One region of the Klebsiella sp. PK01 genome, then DNA from elsewhere that is predicted to be linked to it. Evidence: riboswitches for the same ligand, from Rfam matches in the RefSeq annotation. Region 1 holds a riboswitch; each other region holds the start of a gene.
The links. A riboswitch is a leader RNA that binds a small molecule or an ion and turns the genes downstream of it on or off. The one in region 1 is predicted to bind thiamine pyrophosphate.
Positions count from the first base shown of each region.

Region 1 (6,381 bases):
ATCGCCAGACGTGCACCCAGCAGATTGGAGTAGAGATCCTCCGGCGAAAAGGCGGAAATCTCTTCCGAAAAGCCCGGAACCGATTGGAAGCCATACCATTGGGCGATCTCATGCCATTGCGCAATTTCAAAGGCCAGATGGCCGGCAAGCCACGCGGCAATCGTATATCGCTGCGGCAATGAAGCCGGCGGCGTAAAGGCATTTAACTGGACGCGGCGGACGCCCAGCTCCTCGCTATAAAAGATACGTCCTGGCTGGCCGAGCGTGGGATAAATTCGGCTGAATAAATAGAAGGTGTAATCAGCGGTATCGCGCACATGGGCAATATCAATAAAGCCGCCGCGGCGGGTATAAATAAGGCCATTGTGCTCATCGCTTAAGCCAATCAGATTTTTAACCGCGCCGAGCGCGCTATCGTTGTAATGATGCTCACCTAAGGTATCGAGCGTCAGCACATTGCCAATCTGATAAACCGGGATCGGCACGCCAATGGCGCGCACCCGCAGATCGAACCCGAAGGCGCAGCATGGGCGCAGCGATTCCGGCGGTGACAATTCACCCACTACCGGGCTGACATGATTAACGGGAATCGTCGGTAATACCGGGTCCTGGGCAAATACCGAAAAAGCGGCTGCCCATAACCACCACAAACTCTTACGTATCAAAAGCGTTCTCCACCACACAAAAACAGCGCGCATCATACTCGCCGATGACTACGCGCCGTTAAGTCAAAAACGGTATTCGCCAGCGACAAAGAAACTATTGCGCTCGTTAAAGCCAAATTCGGTTAGCACATTGAAGTTACGCGTGATTTCGTACTGGGCGCCGATCAGCATATTCCACGGTGAAGTGAGTTTCTGTTTGACATCAAACTTACCGTCGCCGTCTTTATTGACCGCGGCAATCAATGGCTGCAGCTGTGGCGGCATATGCAAATCGGCCAGGTTGCCTTTAAATTCCTGTTGCACATCCTGATACATACTGCCGACCCACACGCTGAGATGCGAAGGGCCGGAAATCCCCTGCAGGTTAAAGCGATAGCCAACGCGAGGTGACACTGTCACGGCAGAGATACTGCCGTCGAGAATATCGAAATCGGTGCGGGTGTAGTTTGTATCGACGAGGGCAAACCAGTTCTCATAGCCGCCAGCCAGCGTGAACCCGCCCCCCCAGGTAGTACCTTTGAAATCAAGGACAAAATCGATGTTTTGCAATTCGCCGCTTTGGTTGAGGTTATGCACCGCGCCGGCGATGATGCGATCCAGACCGCGGTATTGCGTTGGGTCGGCATCGACCGACACATTCGACACCGACGAACCGCGGGTGTGGCCCAAAATTCCGTAGACATTAAGGAATGGAAATACCCACATATCGAGACGCAGGTTCTCAGTTTTGCTCTTCTCCCGCGTGTGTCCGGCGTCAATGGCGAACATATCGCTGGGGATTGGATGGTTACCCAGTTTCAGTCCGGAAAAGGTGATGCTGTCGACCATAATATCCTGGCGCATATTCATATAGCTGAGATTGACGCCAAACGGCATCGGAATGGAATAACCGCGGGCGCGGGCTTCGTCGCCCCAGATGGGAAAGTAGCTATCACTGTCGTCACTTTCCGCCGCACAGGCATTCCACACGGCGCCAGAGGTTAATAGCAGCGTAATGACGGTTGTTTTCCATCTCATTTTTTATATGTACCTTTACAGTCCGGAACCCACATTAAAATAGACCGCCTGTTCGTGTTCGCTGAAGGCGACATCGACGCCGGTAAATAACCCATACTGACGGGCGACCAGATAACGAAAACCGGTGCCCCACGCCACTTCGTTTTGCTGCCACAACGCCCCGGCTTCGTCAGCGGCGCTACCGACGCCGACAAAACCCTGCAGGATCCAGCGCGGCGCAAATTGCCAGGCCAGTTGTGTCTGGGCGACAGCGACATAATCGCCCTGATAGCGAAAACGCGAGATACCGCGCAGTTCGATGTAAGGCCGCGCCATTGGCGTTAGATGCTTGTCATGATGAGTCAGCGACTGATAATTTGCCGCCAGCGCCAGGCTTAAGGTCGGCGCCAGCGGTAGAAAGTATTTACCATCCAGCGACAACTGATTGTAATGATAGTCGCCGCCGAGCAGAGCGCGGTAAAAACGGTACTCGCCTTGCAGTGATAACCCTTTCTTAGGATAGAAAAAATTATCAGTGGTGTCATATTCCGCCACCACGCCCAACGCCGAAGAGGTGCTGTTTTCCCCCAGAACCCGCTGCCACACCTTGTTAATCAGCTGATTGTCCGCAGTCACATCGGTGTGCGCATAGAATTGCGAGGCGCCAAGAAAAACCGGCGAGTCCCCCACGCGAAATAACAGCTTTTGTAGACCGCCATAGCCTTTGGTGTGGGTTTGCACCGCCACATTTTTGTTAAAACCGGCAATATCGCCCGAATAGATATCGAGATTGACATTGGCGTAGCCCGCGCCAACCAGGTAACGAATCCGGTCGTGATTCCACGTATGGCGATGCGCGGCGCCGATGAACCAGGTGCCATTTTGCGTCCCGCCGCCGCCGACCCCCGTTAGCGCTGGTGGAATAAAACGATCGCCCTCGCGGGAGCCTTTACCATGCAGAAATAAACCAAACAGACCGCCGCCGTAGCCGATAGCCGGCTCGGTGATCATTACCGGCACCGGCAAAAAACCGTAGGGGTTATCCTGCAGATACTGGCTCATATCAAGCATGCCATCTTCAGGATCGAACAATTGGGCGGCACGAGACGCGTCAGGCGCGAGGGCAAGCATCAGTAAAAGAGTAAGGCCTGCCAGCTTCATGCGGTCTCCAGCACTGACGCATTCATAAGGGGATATTAAGGGAATGTGCTAAAAATATATCGTAAGCCCTTGTTCTTCGCCAACTTACTCTCGCCTTACTTTGCTTATTTTTGGATAAAAAAGCGTGGTTAATCACACAAATTGATAAATATTATTTATCGATCTGGCGCATAACCACTCAAATGTGACAGTGTCACTACTATCGACGCTTTTTACCTTGTCACCGTTGTAATCAAAAAGTGAATGACGTATAACATGTCGCAACCGAGGGGTGTCCCGTGAGGGCTGAGATGGCGTAAAAACCGAACCCTTTGAACCTGATCTGGGTCATGCCAGCGAAGGGACGGGTCGGCATGTTCGCCAGTTTTCAGTTTTTACCTGTTCACACTTCTGCACGCCCGGATCTCCCCTTATTTTCAGGAGGTCCCATGATGATTCCCGCTTTTACCCAAGGTCTTTACGGTCGACTGCGTGAGCAGGCCGGTGGCGAGTGGCAACGCTATGTATCGCACCCTTTCCTCCAGCAATTAGCCGCGGGTACGCTGCCGCAGGCAGCCTTTCGTCATTATCTAACCCAGGATTATCTGTTCCTGATCCACTTCGCTCGCAGCTACGCCCTGCTGGTCAGCAAACTTCGCACGTTGCCGGAGATGCGCGCCGCCGCCGCCTCGATGAATGCCATCCTTGCTGAGCTACCGCTACATGTGGGCTATTGCGAGCAATGGGGGCTGAATGAAGACGCTATGGCCCTGCAAAGCGAAGCGATGGAAACCGTCAACTACACGCGCTACGTACTGGATATCGGCCACGCCGGCGACGCGTTGGATCTGCTGGCGGCGCTGCTGCCCTGCGTTGCGGGTTACGCGGAAATCGGGCTCGGTCTGCTGCACAACCCACAAACCAACTTGCACGATAATCCCTATGCTTCATGGATCCGCAACTACGGCGACGAGAGCTATCTTCAGGGCGTCAACGCGGCGATCGGCCTTCTGGAAACCCTCTGGCAACAGCGCGGCGCGGAATCACGGTTCGCCGAACTGAGCGACATATTTACTACCGCTACCCGGCTGGAAGGCAATTTCTGGCAGATGGGTCTGAATGCCGCCGGGCAGGTCCAGGCGTGATGGCGCCAGGCATTCACGTTCGCGATTTATGCCTGCGCTTTGGCACACGGACTATCTTTCGCGATCTCGCCTTTGATATTGCCGCCGGGCAATGGGTGTCGCTCCTTGGCGCCAGCGGCGCGGGCAAAACCAGCCTGTTGCGTATTATCGCCGGGCTGGCGGCGCCAACCCGCGGAACCGTCGTCGCCAGCGATGGCCTTCCCGTCACTACGCGACTGGCGTGGATGGGTCAAAAAGATCTGCTCTATCCGTGGCTTAATGTGCGGGAAAATGTCGCCCTCGGCGCCAGGCTGCGCGGTGAGAAGGTCGACAACGCCCGCGTCAACGAGCTTCTTGAGCAGGTAGGACTGGCCTCCTGCGCTGATGAACGCCCTGCCGCGCTGTCCGGCGGGATGCGCCAGCGCGCGGCGTTGGCGCGCACCCTCTATGAAGATCGGCCCATTGTGCTGATGGATGAACCGTTTTCCGCTCTCGATACCCTCACCCGCACACGCATTCAGAGCCTGGCCGCGCGCTTACTGACCGGACGAACCGTAGTGCTTATTACCCACGACCCGATGGAAGCCTGCCGCCTCAGCCATCGGCTGCTGGTGCTCTCGCCTGATGGTGAAATTGATGATAGCCATCATTTAAGTGGCGTTCCGCCCCGCGATCCGGATGATGGCGCGCTGTTGGCAAGTCAGGCGCAGCTGCTGCAGCAATTGATGAGGGCGAACGGATGAGGGGCAAGTTACTGCGCGGGTGCAGCGTATTTTGTGGCCTACTGTTGCTCTGGCAGTTGGCGAGCTACAGCGGCATTCCCGCCTTTTTGTTGCCTTCTCCGGCGGCGGTCGCTGAAGCGCTGTGGAATAACCGTAGTTATCTGGCCAGCCACACCCTGGTCACCCTGAGCGAAATTCTCAGCGGAATGGCGCTCGGCGTCGCGCTCGGTATGGTGCTGGCGCTTTGTATGACCATGTCGCCGCGATTACAGCGGTGGGTAATGCCGCTGGTACTGACCAGCCAGGCCATTCCGGTCTTCGCCCTCGCGCCGCTACTGGTGCTGTGGTTTGGTTTTGGTATGAGCGCCAAGGTCATGATGGCGGTGCTGGTTATTTTCTTCCCCGTTACCTCGGCTTTCTTTGATGGTCTGCAACGGGTCAATCGCGACTATCTCGATCTGGCCCGCACCATGGGCGCCTCCTTTGGCGCTCAATTGCGCCATGTCCGACTCATGGCGGCGCTACCCGCGCTAGGTTCCGGCCTGCGGATGGCCGCCGCCGTCGCCCCCATCGGCGCGATTATCGGCGAATGGGTCGGCTCCGCCGAGGGGCTTGGCTACGTAATGCTGAATGCCAATGCCCGCCTGCAAACCGATATCTGCTTCGCCGCCTTGTTCATTTTAGTGCTGCTGACCATCGCGCTGTGGTTGGCGGTCGACGCCTTTTTGCACCGGCTGATCGACTGGTCGCCGGAATAACTTATCAACAGATAATAAGGAAGAGATATGCGTATACCTCTGTTGGCCGGCCTCACTCTGCTGGTTTCCGGTCAGGCATCGGCAAATGAAAAGCTGACCCTGGTACTGGACTGGTACATCAACCCGGATCATGCGCCCATTATGGTGGCGGAACAGATTGGCGCCTTTCGGGATGCCGGGCTGGATGTCAACATCATCCCCCCTTCCGACCCGGCGCTCCCTCCGCGCCTGGTTGCCGCTCGCCAGGCTGATTTAGCGATAACCTATCAACCGCAGGTTCACTTCTTCGCCGATGAAGGACTGCCGCTGGTCCGCGTCGGGACGCTGATCCACTCGCCGCTGAATACCGTGATTGCGCTGGATCCGCGCATCAAATCTCCGGCCGATCTACAAGGGAAAAAAGTGGGATACTCGGTGAGCGGTATTGAACAAGCGACGCTGGCCACCATGGCGCAGCATGCTCACATCGACCCTGACAGCATCAAATTGATCAACGTTAATTTCCAGCTCACCAGCGCTCTGCTGGCCGGCCAGGTTGATGCCGTTATCGGCGGTTATCGCAATATCGAAGCGCTGGAACTCAAACTGCAGGGCAAAAAACCGGTGGTCATGAACGTGGAAGACTATGGCGTGCCCGCTTACGACGAACTGGTGATCGTCGCAAACAAGGCCGAGGTCAACGCCCCTAAAATCAAAAAGTTTCTCGACGCATTACAGCAGGGCGTGAGCTATTTGCGCGCCCATCCGCAGCAAACCTGGCAGCGGTTTGCCAAAGAGCATCCGGAACTCAATACCGAACTGAACCAGCAGGCGTGGTTGCAGAGCGTACCGCTGTTCGCCACCGATCCGGCAGCGTTAGATAAGCCGCGTTATGACGCGTATGAACAATTTTTATATAACAACAAGTTGGTGAAAAAAGTAACACCTTTAGCAAATTATGCGGTTGAACTGCGTTAAGTAACCATAAAACTGACGG
Region 1 covers NZ_JBYEZM010000001.1:391,723-398,103, reverse strand. The annotation lists gene AC22LX_RS01865 (DUF4056 domain-containing protein) at 1-698, opposite strand, end outside; gene AC22LX_RS01860 (hypothetical protein) at 729-1,682, opposite strand; gene AC22LX_RS01855 (BamA/TamA family outer membrane protein) at 1,698-2,822, opposite strand; TPP riboswitch at 3,080-3,183, shown strand; gene tenA (thiaminase II) at 3,251-3,946, shown strand; gene AC22LX_RS01845 (ABC transporter ATP-binding protein) at 3,943-4,668, shown strand; gene AC22LX_RS01840 (ABC transporter permease) at 4,665-5,405, shown strand; gene AC22LX_RS01835 (ABC transporter substrate-binding protein) at 5,433-6,362, shown strand.

Region 2 (6,381 bases), on a different contig from region 1:
AGGCTGTCGGCATCTTTGCCAAGCAACTGCGTAATATCAGTCATAGCTATCTCCCGTAAGTGCTGGCCGCAGCCAGCATGTTTTATCCCAACCCAAAAATTTTGGGCAGGTTAAGCCTGGTACCGAGTTAGCATATTTTCCAGCCGGGAGCGCATTTTTTCAGTAGATTCTGCTGTCTCGTTTCACTGCCATTTACCACCAGGCGTGGAAATGATGTACCGGGCCGATACCGTGCCCCACTTCCAGCGAATCGGCCTGCGCCAGCGCCGCCGATAGCCAACCCTTCGCTTCGGCGACGGTTTGTCCCCAATCGGCATAGCGAGGACGCAGCGCCGCCAGCGCGGCAGATAACGTACAGCCGGTACCGTGGGTATTTTTGGTCTGCACACGCGGCGCGGTAAAGCGCTGTTCGCCTTCGCGGGTGAACAGCCAGTCCGGGCTTTCGGCGTCGTCCAGATGTCCGCCCTTCATTAATACCGCCCCGCAGCCTAATGCCAACAGCGCCCTGCCCTGTTCCAGCATCTCGCGCTCGCTTTGCGCATGCGGCGCATCGAGCAGCGCCGCGGCCTCCGGCAAATTCGGGGTGATCAGTGAAACGTGCGGCAGCAGGCGCTGGCGCAGCGTCGCAATTGCCGAGTGGGATAACAGCGGATCGCCGCTTTTCGCCAGCATCACGGTATCCAGCACCACGTTGGCAATTTGATAGCGGGCAAGACGTTCCGCCACCGCTTCAACGATATCGGTTTCCGCCAGCATGCCGATTTTCGTCGTATCGATTCGCACGTCGCTAAACACCGAATCCAACTGCGCCGCCACGAAGTCCGGCTCAATGCGGTATACCGACTGCACGCCGCGGGTATTCTGCGCCACCAGCGCGGTGATCACCGAGCAGCCGTAAGCGCCGAGCGCGGAGAAGGTTTTGAGGTCGGCCTGGATCCCGGCGCCGCCGCTGGGATCGGTGCCGGCGATGGTTAAGGCGTTAATCCGCTTCATGCCGCCACCTCCGCGTATAACGCGTCGAGGAATGCCGGGATAAAACTGCCGGGACCGCCGTGTCGCGCCGCTTCACCTCCCGCCATTTTCATCAGGCCGCAGGCGGCTGCTACGTTTTGCAGCCGATCGCCGGGCATCGCGGCGCTTGCCGCCACCACCGCGGATAACGCGCAGCCGGTCCCGACCACCCGCGTCATCAGGACATCACCGCCGCTCACGGCAAGCGTGCGCTCGCCGTCGCTGATGTAATCCACCTCGCCCGTCACCGCGACCACGGTATTGAGCTTGCGCGCCAGCACCTGGGCTGCGGGTAACGCCGCGGCGGCGCTGTCGGTGGTATCGACGCCGCGCCCACCGCCGCTATTCCCCGCCAGCGCCATGATTTCCGAGGCGTTGCCGCGAATCGCCGCAGGCCGCAGTTCCAGTAGCTCGCGACAAAAATCGGTACGCAGCGTCAGCGCGCCGACGGCAACCGGATCCAGCGTCCAGGGTTTTCCCGCCTGGCGGGCGCTCTGCGCCGCCGCTCGCATCGCGTTGGCGCGCTCAGTGGTTAAGGTCCCGACATTAATCAATAGCGCATCGGCAATGGCGGCAAACTGCGCGGCTTCCGTAGGATCAATCACCATCGCCGGCGAGGCGCCAATAGCCAGCAGGACGTTAGCGGTGAAAGTCTGGACCACATCGTTGGTCATACAGTGAACAAGCGGCGAAGAGGTGCGGAAAAGCTGCTGCAGGTGCGCGATATGCGCCGGATTTAGCGGTTCATGCATGGTTTGCTCCCGCCAGATGAGGAAGCAGCGCAGACCATGCGGTCTCTGACTTCCCTACGCTGGCATTATCCAGATCAGGTGGTACGGGTATTTCTCAGCCTTCACAAAGAAGGGCACCCCGAGTCATTTGGTACAAAATGGCGACTAACGTTCCGTTAATCTCTCTTCAGGATAGTAATGCCAGCGGTAAGTCTTGTAAACGGTAAAAGCGGTATGTCTCCCGGCGATATGTCCCTTAATCGTACAGCCATTCACCCGCTTTTGCGGACTCTACCAACATTTGTACTGTTAGCGGTTTAAGCGGCTTCTCTGGAGGCATGGAACCTAAAAACTCAGGTTCAAAGTAATAGATAATTTCGAAGCCATTCATTTTTACATTCCATTGTTTGAAATAGTAATCTAAAGTATCTTCTGCATCTTCCCAGATGATATTCAGCCCCCCCTTTGTTAATTCAGTATCTAACGTGACTTCTGGACGATCGCCAAAAAAACAGTATTTCTTATGGCTATGATGAGTATATATATAATCAATAATTTCTTGTTCAATGCTCATTAGAAGTATGTCCATGCAACTTTATGTTCTGGTTTAACAATCTTATTAAAATTTTCACCAGTATCAATTAGTATTGCTCTCGCATAATAAAATGCCATTGCCCACCCTATCCATGGTATGTAGCGGCCTATAACCGCGCCTAACTTATTAGTTTTCGACCAATGAAAGTCTTTCAGACCTTTACCCATAGGAGTGATCAACGAAATACCAACCGGCAAACGTACATTACTGAGTAGCTTACGAGACATTATTGAAACAATACTCGTTCCTTTAATTGCTGTACCTGGTTTAGTTCGCGTTGGTATCCAGGGTTGTCCGGTTAAGATAGCAGTTGCGGCTGTTGCCTCAATTTCAAGATGCTGACTCATCGCATCGATGAGAATCAACAGGAATAACTCCTCTGGTTTCAGATTCCAGTATCCTTTATAGAAGTACCCACTAATTTGTTCAACAGTATCCACTTCATAATCCCTTATGATCCTTGCATAAAGCGCCATCATAATGGCTGATTGGCACACCGTCATTACTCGTCATTGTATCATCCCCGTACGCTTGCCACAGAGACGCTCTTTTCGCCGCATTGTAAACGATTACACTATTTTTTAGTTATCCGTACGGCGGTTGATGTAGATCACAATTTGCTTAATCACCCTACGACATAGTTACCACGCGTTACGAATTAAGCACGCTAACGATCCCCGGACGATCGCCGCTGTCATGAATGTTCGTCGCATGTATAAAATAATATCTACGATAAGGTCGTTAATGATGAAAGTGAAACACGTCTCGATAATACTGCTGGCACTCAGCGCAGCCATCGCGGCCGGTTGCAGTTCGCCGGCGCAGCGTATGGCCGAGTGTGAAGCCCAGGGGGTCAGTAAAGACGCCTGTTATATTGCGGAACAAAACAAACAGGCTGCGGTGAACGCCGCAGCGGAGAAGCAGGCGCTGGAAAATGCACAGGCTTTATATCCCGTGCAGAAAGCGCAATCCAGCAAAAAAGTGAAGATCTTCAATGGCATGAAGCTGGTCACAAACTCAACCGGGCTGACAGTTGATGGCAAACCCGCGGCCTTAGACGAAAGCAATGCTGACGCGAAAACCTATTCTCAGGGTTTATACGTTTTTATTGTCTACCAATCAGGAAAAATTGCCGTCATGCAGGACGGTAAATTTTTAGGCTACGCCAAATAGCGCCGCTTCCTTGTTAATTTAAAAGCGGCCTAAGAGCCGCTTTTTTCTCCCCTTCCCCGCAGTAACCGACACGTCTGACACCGCGCTAAACAAGCGACATTAATCCCATTGGATAAATCTCATTTTACCTACGAGTGAGTAGTTTTTTAACTAATGTAGTTTTTTTGTAACCATAACTTGCTCAATGTAAACAACTGGTTATAGTTCAAATAAGCGTTACAAGTTGTAACACCACGTCAGATCGGAATTAACGAGTGAATTGCCATCATGGTAAGAGGATTCCAATGAAATTGACCCCCGTAGTGAAAGGTTTAGCCATCGCCGGCTTGCTGTCATCGATCAGCTTGTCAGCATGGGCGGAAGTCGCCGCAAAAGAAGCGACCGCCGCCACCAAACAAGCCAACGACGCTCTCTATAATCAACTCCCCTTCTCAGATAACACCGATTTCACCAACGCCCATAAAGGGTTTATTGCCGCCCTGCCCACCGAGATCATTAAAGGCGAACAAGGTAACGTAGTATGGGATCCGCAGCAGTACTCCTTCATCAAAGAAGGTGAAAAAGCCCCGGACACCGTCAACCCGAGCCTGTGGCGTCAGTCTCAATTGATCAATATTAGCGGCCTGTTTGAGGTCACCGATGGCGTCTACCAGATCCGCAATCTTGATCTCTCCAATATGACCATCATCGAAGGTAAAGAAGGCATTACCGTCGTGGATCCGCTGGTGTCGGCAGAAACCGCCAAAGTGGGCATGGATCTGTATTACCAAAACCGCGGTAAGAAACCGGTCGTCGCCGTTATCTATACGCACAGCCACGTTGACCACTACGGCGGGGTGCGCGGCGTAGTTGATGAGGCGGATGTGAAATCCGGCAAAGTGAAAATTTACGCGCCGTCCGGCTTTATGGAAGCGGCCGTGGCAGAAAACATCATGGCCGGTAACGTCATGAGCCGCCGCGCCAGCTACATGTACGGCAACCTGCTGAAACCATCGGCCACCGGTCAGGTCGGCGCCGGCCTTGGCACCACCACCTCGGCGGGCACGGTTACCCTGATTGCGCCGACCAATATCATCGAAAAAGACGGGCAGAAAGAAGTCATTGACGGTTTGACCTATGACTTTATGCTGGCGCCGGGTTCGGAAGCGCCGTCGGAAATGCTGTGGTTCATCGAAGAGAAAAAACTGATTGAATCCGCGGAAGACGTGACACACACCCTGCACAACACCTATTCGCTGCGCGGCGCGAAAATCCGCGAACCGCTGCCGTGGTCGAAGTACATCAACGAAGCAATTGTACGCTGGGGCGACAAGGCCGAAATTATTATGGCTCAGCACCACTGGCCGACCTGGGGCAACGAAAACGTGGTTAACCTGCTGAAGAGCCAGCGCGACCTGTATCGTTACATTAACGACCAGACCCTGCGTATGGCCAACGAAGGGCTGACCCGCGATGAAATCGCCGCTAAATTCAAACTGCCGGAGAGCCTTGCCAACACCTGGGCTAACCGCGGTTATTACGGTTCCGTTAGCCACGACGTGAAGGCCACCTACGTGCTGTATCTCGGCTGGTTCGACGGCAACCCGGCGACCCTCGACGAACTGCCGCCGGAAGAAGCGGCGAAGAAATTCGTCGATTACATGGGCGGCGCCGATGCCATCATGAAGAAAGCGAAAGAGGATTATGACCAGGGTAACTACCGCTGGGTAGCCCAGGTCGTCAGCAAAATCGTCTTCGCCGATCCGAAAAACCAGGATGCGCGTAATCTGGAAGCCGATGCCCTTGAACAGTTAGGCTACCAGGCGGAATCAGGCCCGTGGCGTAACTTCTACCTCACCGGCGCGCAGGAGCTGCGTAACGGCGTGGTGAAAGGTCCTACCCCGAACACCGCCAGCCCGGATACCGTGCGCGCGATGACCCCGGAAATGTTCTTCGACTATCTGGCGGTACATATCAATGGCGAGAAAGCGGGTAACGCGAAATCGGTGTTTAATATCGATCTCGGCAGCGACGGCGGCAAGTATAAGCTGGAGCTGGAAAACGGCGTACTGAACCATACCGCCAACGCGGAAGCGAAAGATGCCGATACCACTATCGCCCTCAACCGCGCCACCCTGAATAAGATCATCCTCAAAGAGGAGACGCTGAAACAGGCCGTCGATAACGGCGACGCGAAAATCACCGGTAACGCCGATAAGCTCAATGAAATGCTGGGCTATATGGACAAGTTCGAATTCTGGTTCGACATCGTCACGCCATAATGCCCTGCTCCCGCGGCGCCCGGTCGCGGGAGTTTCCTTTCTACTAGTAAGCTTCCGGCAGCGGTCGGTCGATCGAAACCAGTTTGCCGCGCTTCATCGTGATATAGCCCCCGGCTTTTAGATCCGCCAGTACGCGAAATACATGCGTGCGCGACAGATTAGTGCGCTTAATAATAAACAGCGCCAGGCCTTCATTTTCCCCCTGATGCGTACTCTGGCGATAAAGATAACGAAACAGCATCGGCCTGATGGTCTGGTAGCTGGTCATTTGCCGGCGTTCGTTGTGAAGATCGATAGTAAAAATCGACATATAGGTCAGAATGGTCGCCAACTCCTGCACGCGTTCAGGACCGCCGCGTAAAAAGATTTGGTCAAAAACATCATAAGTGACTTTGACCAGCTTCACCGCCGCGCTGCCGATGTATTCAAACTTCGCCAGCGGGCAGTATCTTTCCATAAGACCAATCGGCATATACTCAATGGAATTTCCAATATAAAGGCCATTCTCCGGCATTAATATTGAAAGCGAACCTTCAGTGCAAAAATAAATATATTCTGGCTGGATTGCTAATTTTTTATTTGCCGCAACCGTCAGGGGCTCCCCTTGTGC
Region 2 covers NZ_JBYEZM010000002.1:467,125-473,505, forward strand. The annotation lists gene fbaB (class I fructose-bisphosphate aldolase) at 1-44, opposite strand, end outside; gene thiD (bifunctional hydroxymethylpyrimidine kinase/phosphomethylpyrimidine kinase) at 193-993, opposite strand; gene thiM (hydroxyethylthiazole kinase) at 990-1,763, opposite strand; TPP riboswitch at 1,798-1,894, opposite strand; gene AC22LX_RS07450 (DUF1493 family protein) at 1,999-2,316, opposite strand; gene AC22LX_RS07455 (STM2901 family protein) at 2,316-2,777, opposite strand; gene AC22LX_RS07460 (hypothetical protein) at 3,085-3,510, shown strand; gene AC22LX_RS07465 (alkyl/aryl-sulfatase) at 3,795-5,771, shown strand; gene AC22LX_RS07470 (helix-turn-helix domain-containing protein) at 5,815-6,381, opposite strand, start outside.
Region 2: it holds a riboswitch for thiamine pyrophosphate, as region 1 does, so the genes downstream of both, thiM (hydroxyethylthiazole kinase) here and tenA (thiaminase II) in region 1, are expected to answer to the same signal.

Region 3 (6,381 bases), on a different contig from region 1:
GTACGGGCGGAAAGTCAGGCTGGTACATCAGGCATTTTCCTTTTTCAGGTAGATTTCACCGCCGCGGGCGCGGAAGTTATTTGACATATCGGCCATGCCGGCCTCGATACTTTGCTTCGCGGCGTAGTCGCGGACCTCCTGGGTGATTTTCATCGAACAGAATTTTGGCCCGCACATGGAGCAGAAGTGGGCGACTTTGCCGGACTCCTGCGGCAGGGTTTCATCGTGATAGGCCCGCGCGGTAAAGGGATCGAGCGCGAGGTTGAACTGGTCTTCCCAGCGGAATTCGAAACGCGCTTTGGACATCGCGTTGTCGCGGATCTGCGCGCCGGGGTGGCCTTTAGCGAGGTCGGCGGCGTGGGCGGCGATTTTGTAGGTAATGAGTCCCTGTTTCACATCCTCTTTGTTGGGCAAGCCGAGATGTTCTTTTGGCGTGACGTAGCACAGCATGGCGCAGCCAAACCAGCCAATCATTGCCGCGCCGATACCGGAAGTGAAATGGTCATAGCCCGGCGCGATGTCGGTGGTGAGCGGCCCCAGCGTGTAGAAGGGCGCTTCGTGGCAGTGCTCCAGTTCTTCGGTCATATTGCGGCGAATCATCTGCATCGGCACGTGGCCGGGGCCTTCAATCATCACTTGAACGTCATACTCCCAGGCGATTTTAGTCAGCTCGCCCAGCGTATGCAGCTCGGCGAACTGCGCCTCGTCGTTGGCATCCTGAATCGAGCCGGGGCGCAGACCATCGCCGAGGGACAGCGACACGTCATAGGCGGCGCAGATTTCACAGATTTCGCGGAAGTGCTGGTAGAGGAAGTTTTCCTGATGATGCGACAGGCACCACTTGGCCATGATAGAACCGCCGCGCGAGACGATACCGGTCAACCGCTTCGCGGTCATCGGCACATAGCGCAGCAGCACCCCGGCATGAATCGTGAAGTAGTCGACGCCCTGTTCGGCCTGTTCCAGCAGGGTATCGCGGAAGGCTTCCCAGGTCAGGTTCTCGGCAATGCCGTTAACTTTCTCCAGCGCCTGGTAAATCGGGACGGTACCAATCGGCACCGGGCTGTTGCGCAGGATCCATTCGCGGGTCTCGTGGATATAGCGGCCGGTGGAGAGGTCCATTACCGTGTCGGCGCCCCAGCGGGTTGACCAGACCAGCTTCTCGACCTCTTCTTCGATGGAAGAGGTCACCGCCGAGTTGCCGATATTGGCATTCACTTTCACCAGGAAGTTGCGGCCGATAATCATCGGTTCGGATTCCGGGTGATTGATATTGGCCGGGATGATGGCTCGCCCGGCAGCGACTTCATCGCGGACGAACTCGGCGGTAATGTTGTCCGGCAGACGGGCGCCAAAGCCTTCTCCGGCATGCTGCTGGCGCAGCACCTCGCTGCGGATACGCTCACGGCCCATGTTTTCGCGAATGGCGATGAATTCCATCTCCGGGGTGACGATCCCCTGGCGGGCGTAGTGTAGTTGCGTCACGCATTTGCCGGCGACGGCGCGTTTAGGCGTCAGCAGGCCGCCAAAGCGCAGTTCATCGAGGCCATCGTCGGCCAGCCGCGCTTTAGTGTATGCCGAGCTGCGTTCGCTGAGCGGCGCGCAGTCGTTACGTGCGTCGATCCACCGCTGGCGTAGTTTTGTCAGTCCCTGGCGGACATCGATGTTGATCTCCGGGTCGCCGTAAGGCCCGGAGGTGTCGTACACCGGTATTGGTTCGTTGGCTTCGTATTGGGGGTTATCGTTATCACCGCCGATGAGCGTCGGGCTGAGCTGGATTTCACGCATCGGGACGCGGATATCAGCCTGTGAGCCTTGAATGTAAATGCGGCGCGAATTGGGAAAAGCGGTGCCTTCCAGCGTATCGATGAATCGCTGCGCGTGTTCGCGTTGTTCCCGGCGGGTCAGTTTGGTAGTAGACATAGCGCATTCCAGTTACAAAAAAAGGAGATGGCTTGTCAGACGACGGATGGAGTAACAGATGCGACCAACCCGTAACGGGCAGGTGCGACCAGCAGTTTACTCTTGTTCCCTTCGCAGGTATTAGCCTGATCAGGTTCCGCGGATCCCGAATAAACGGTCTCAGCCTTTTCCACTTCAGCTTTCGTGTGGAAAATAGGCACTCCGACAAGATGAAATCCCTCCGCAGAGGGATAATGTATGTAAATTACTCGTTAACGGTTCACAACTCAAGCGGTCGGCGCGATATTGTCGCCAACGCTGTCTTTCCGATCGTGAGCGACGACCAGCGCCAGCAGCTTGTCCTCAAGCGCGAAGCGTGCCTCCAGCGACTCGCCGATATCCGACAGCGCCTGCTGAAATTCGAGATAGTTATCATGATCGATGGCGTTTTCGAGGCAGGTATCGTAGTAGTCCATCATCTGCTGGGTATTGGCTTCCAGCTGCGGGTAGATTTTGGTGGCGGCTAAAAGAGGGGTACTCCCTTCCATTTCTCCGATAATACGTTCATAAATATTAAAATGACCGGATGAGAGGTAATCCACCAGGCTTTGGCAAAAGTCATCCAGCGCCTTTTCATTAAGCCGCATAAAGGACTCTTTGCCGGGTTTCAGGCCAACCAGGTTGTAGTAAGCCACGAGCAAATGCTTACGCACAAGCAGCCAGCGATCGACCAGTTTGTTATTGCCTCCAACACGTTCCGTCAGGTTTTCCAGCTGGTTTAACATGATTGACTCCGCAAGATTAAAAATAACGTTGCTCAGCAAATGTAAATATAATGTTAAAAGTGCCAGTAAAACGAAGGTAGCGCAATAGATATGGATCGTATTATTGAAAAATTAGATCGCGGCTGGTGGATCGTCAGTCACGAACAAAAATTATGGCTTCCCGCAGGGGAATTACCACATGGCGAAGCGGTAAATTTTGATCTTGTCGGTGAACGCGCGCTACATCTCGGCGAGTGGCAAGGCGAAGCGGTGTGGCTGGTGCGTCAGGATCGTCGCCATGATATGGGATCGCTGCGCCAGGTGTTGGATCAGGATCCTGGGCTTTTCCAATTAGCAGGGCGCGGGATCCAGTTGGCCGAGTTTTATCGATCGCATAAATTCTGCGGCTACTGTGGCCACCCGATGCATGTCAGTAAAACCGAGTGGGCGATGCTCTGCGGCCACTGCCGCGAGCGCTATTATCCGCAAATTGCCCCCTGCATTATCGTCGCCATTCGTCGCGACGATTCAATTCTGCTGGCGCAGCATACCCGCCATCGTAATGGTGTCCATACGGTGTTGGCCGGGTTTGTCGAAGTGGGTGAAACCCTTGAGCAGGCGGTCGCCCGCGAAGTGATGGAAGAGAGCGGCATTAAGGTGAAAAACCTGCGCTATGTGACCTCCCAGCCGTGGCCCTTCCCGCAATCATTGATGACCGCCTTTATGGCTGAATACGATAGCGGCGATATTGTCGTGGATAAGAAAGAGCTGCTGAGCGCAGAGTGGTATCGCTATGACGATTTGCCGCTACTGCCGCCGCCGGGCACGGTGGCGCGACGCCTGATCGAAGATACGGTGGCGATGTGTCGGGCAGAGTACGAGTGACATGTTACACTGGGCGCATCAACGCTAAAGGAATGTAAAAATGACCGAACTGAAAAACGATCGTTACCTGCGCGCGCTGCTGCGCCAGCCGGTTGATGTCACCCCGGTGTGGATGATGCGCCAGGCGGGCCGCTATCTCCCGGAATACAAAGCCACCCGCGCGCAAGCGGGCGATTTCATGTCGCTGTGTAAAAATGCCGAGCTGGCCTGCGAAGTAACGCTACAGCCGCTGCGCCGTTACCCGCTGGATGCGGCGATCCTCTTTTCGGACATCCTGACGATTCCGGATGCGATGGGGCTGGGGCTGTACTTTGAAGCTGGCGAAGGCCCGCGCTTCACCTCGCCGGTGAAATGCAAAGCCGACGTCGACAAACTGCCGGTGCCGGACCCGGAACAAGAATTAGGCTACGTGATGAACGCCGTGCGCACCATTCGCCGTGAACTGAAAGGCGAAGTGCCGCTGATTGGTTTTTCCGGCAGCCCATGGACGCTGGCGACCTACATGGTTGAAGGCGGCAGCAGCAAAGCCTTTACCGTCATCAAAAAGATGATGTACGCCGAACCGCAGGCGCTGCACGCGCTGCTGGACAAGCTGGCGAAAAGCGTCACCCTGTATCTGAACGCGCAGATCAAAGCGGGCGCGCAGTCGGTGATGATTTTCGACACCTGGGGCGGCGTGTTGACCGGCCGCGACTATCAGCAGTTCTCGCTCTACTACATGCATAAAATCGTCGATGGCCTGCTGCGGGAAAACGAAGGTCGTCGCGTACCGGTGACGCTGTTCACCAAAGGCGGCGGACAATGGCTGGAAGCGATGGCGGAGACCGGCTGCGATGCGCTGGGTCTCGACTGGACTACCGATATTGCCGACGCTCGCCGTCGCGTAGGCCACAAAGTGGCGCTGCAGGGCAATATGGACCCGTCGATGCTTTATGCACCTGCCGCCCGTATTGAAGACGAAGTGGCGAACATTCTCGCCGGCTTCGGCCAGGGCGAAGGCCATGTCTTTAACCTTGGTCACGGCATCCATCAGGACGTCGACCCACAGCATGCAGGAGTCTTTGTTGAGGCGGTTCATCGTCTCTCCGCGCAATATCACCAATAGGAGATAAGCATGATGGATTTAGCTGCGCTACGAACCCAACAGCAATCTTTAGCCGCGTCGGTAGAACGTGCGGACCGATTGGATCGCGACCCGCCGGTGCTGATCGGCGGCGCCGATGTGGGGTTTGAGCAGGAAGGGGAAATTACCCGCGCTGCGATGGTGCTGCTAACTTATCCGGGCCTTGAGCTGGTGGAGTATCAGGTGGCGCGCGTCGCCACCACGATGCCGTACATCCCCGGCTTTCTCTCCTTTCGCGAGACCCCCGCGCTGCTGGCGGCGTGGCAACAGCTATCGCAAAAGCCCGATCTGTTGTTCGTCGACGGCCACGGTATTTCACATCCCCGGCGGCTTGGCGTCGCCAGCCATTTTGGCCTGATGGTTGATGTGCCAACGATTGGCGTAGCGAAAAAACGCTTATGCGGGAAGTTTGAACCGCTCGGCGCCGAGCCCGGCGCGCTGGCGCCATTAATCGACAAGGGCGATCAGCTGGCCTGGGTCTGGCGCAGCAAAGCACGCTGCAACCCACTGTTTATCAGTACCGGCCACCGCGTAGGGATGGATAGCGCGTTAATGTGGGTGGAACGCTGCATGCAGGGCTACCGGCTACCCGAACCCACGCGTTGGGCCGATGCCGTGGCATCCCGTCGGCCTTCCTTTGTGCGTTGGCAAGCAAATCACGGCTGATTCAGGTACACTGCGCCTAATTTCTGACTTCGAGAATTCATCATGTTACAAAACCCGATTCATCTGCGCCTGGAGAAACTGGAGAGCTGGCAGCACGTCACCTTTATGGCCTGCCTGTGCGAGCGTATGTACCCCAACTACGCCATGTTCTGCAAGCAAACCGAGTTCGGCGACGGCCAGTTATATCGTCGTATCCTTGACCTGATCTGGGAAACGCTGACGGTAAAAGATGCGAAGGTGAATTTCGATAGTCAGCTGGAAAAGCTGGAAGAGGCGATTCCGTCCGCGGATGACTACGACATGTACGGCGTCTATCCGGCTATCGATGCCTGCGTCGCGCTGAGCGAATTAATCCACTCACGCCTGAGCGGTGAAACGCTGGAACATGCTATCGAGGTCAGTAAGACTTCCATTACTACCGTCGCGATGCTGGAAATGACCCAGGAAGGTCGCGAAATGACCGATGAAGAGCTCAAAGCTAACCCGGCGGTAGAACAAGAATGGGACATTCAGTGGGAGATTTTCCGCCTGTTGGCCGACTGCGAAGAACGCGACATTGAACTGATTAAAGGGCTGCGCGCAGACCTGCGAGAGGCCGGTGAGAGCAATATTGGTATAAATTTTCAGCAATGAGACCAGAAAACGTGATTTACCGCCTGAATTGTAGCGTCTGAAGACTTCCATTCCGCCCCCTGTCTGGTCTACATTTGGGGGGCGAAAAAAAGTGGCTATCGGTGCGTGTATGCAGGAGAGTGCTTTTCTGGCATTTCCGTCGCACTCGATGCTTAGCAAGCGATAAACACATTGTAAGGATAACTTATGAACAAGACTCAACTGATTGATGTAATTGCGGACAAAGCTGACCTGTCTAAAGCACAGGCAAAAGCTGCCCTGGAATCCACCCTGGCTGCAATTACCGAGTCTCTGAAAGAAGGTGATGCTGTTCAACTGGTTGGTTTCGGTACCTTCAAAGTGAACCACCGTGCTGAGCGTACTGGCCGCAACCCGCAGACCGGTAAAGAAATCAAAATCGCTGCAGCT
Region 3 covers NZ_JBYEZM010000014.1:7,498-13,878, reverse strand. The annotation lists gene thiE (thiamine phosphate synthase) at 1-28, opposite strand, end outside; gene thiC (phosphomethylpyrimidine synthase ThiC) at 28-1,923, opposite strand; TPP riboswitch at 2,013-2,137, opposite strand; gene AC22LX_RS24425 (Rsd/AlgQ family anti-sigma factor) at 2,190-2,687, opposite strand; gene nudC (NAD(+) diphosphatase) at 2,778-3,551, shown strand; gene hemE (uroporphyrinogen decarboxylase) at 3,592-4,656, shown strand; gene nfi (deoxyribonuclease V) at 4,669-5,340, shown strand; gene AC22LX_RS24405 (YjaG family protein) at 5,383-5,973, shown strand; gene hupA (nucleoid-associated protein HU-alpha) at 6,160-6,381, shown strand, end outside.
Region 3: it holds a riboswitch for thiamine pyrophosphate, as region 1 does, so the genes downstream of both, thiC (phosphomethylpyrimidine synthase ThiC) here and tenA (thiaminase II) in region 1, are expected to answer to the same signal.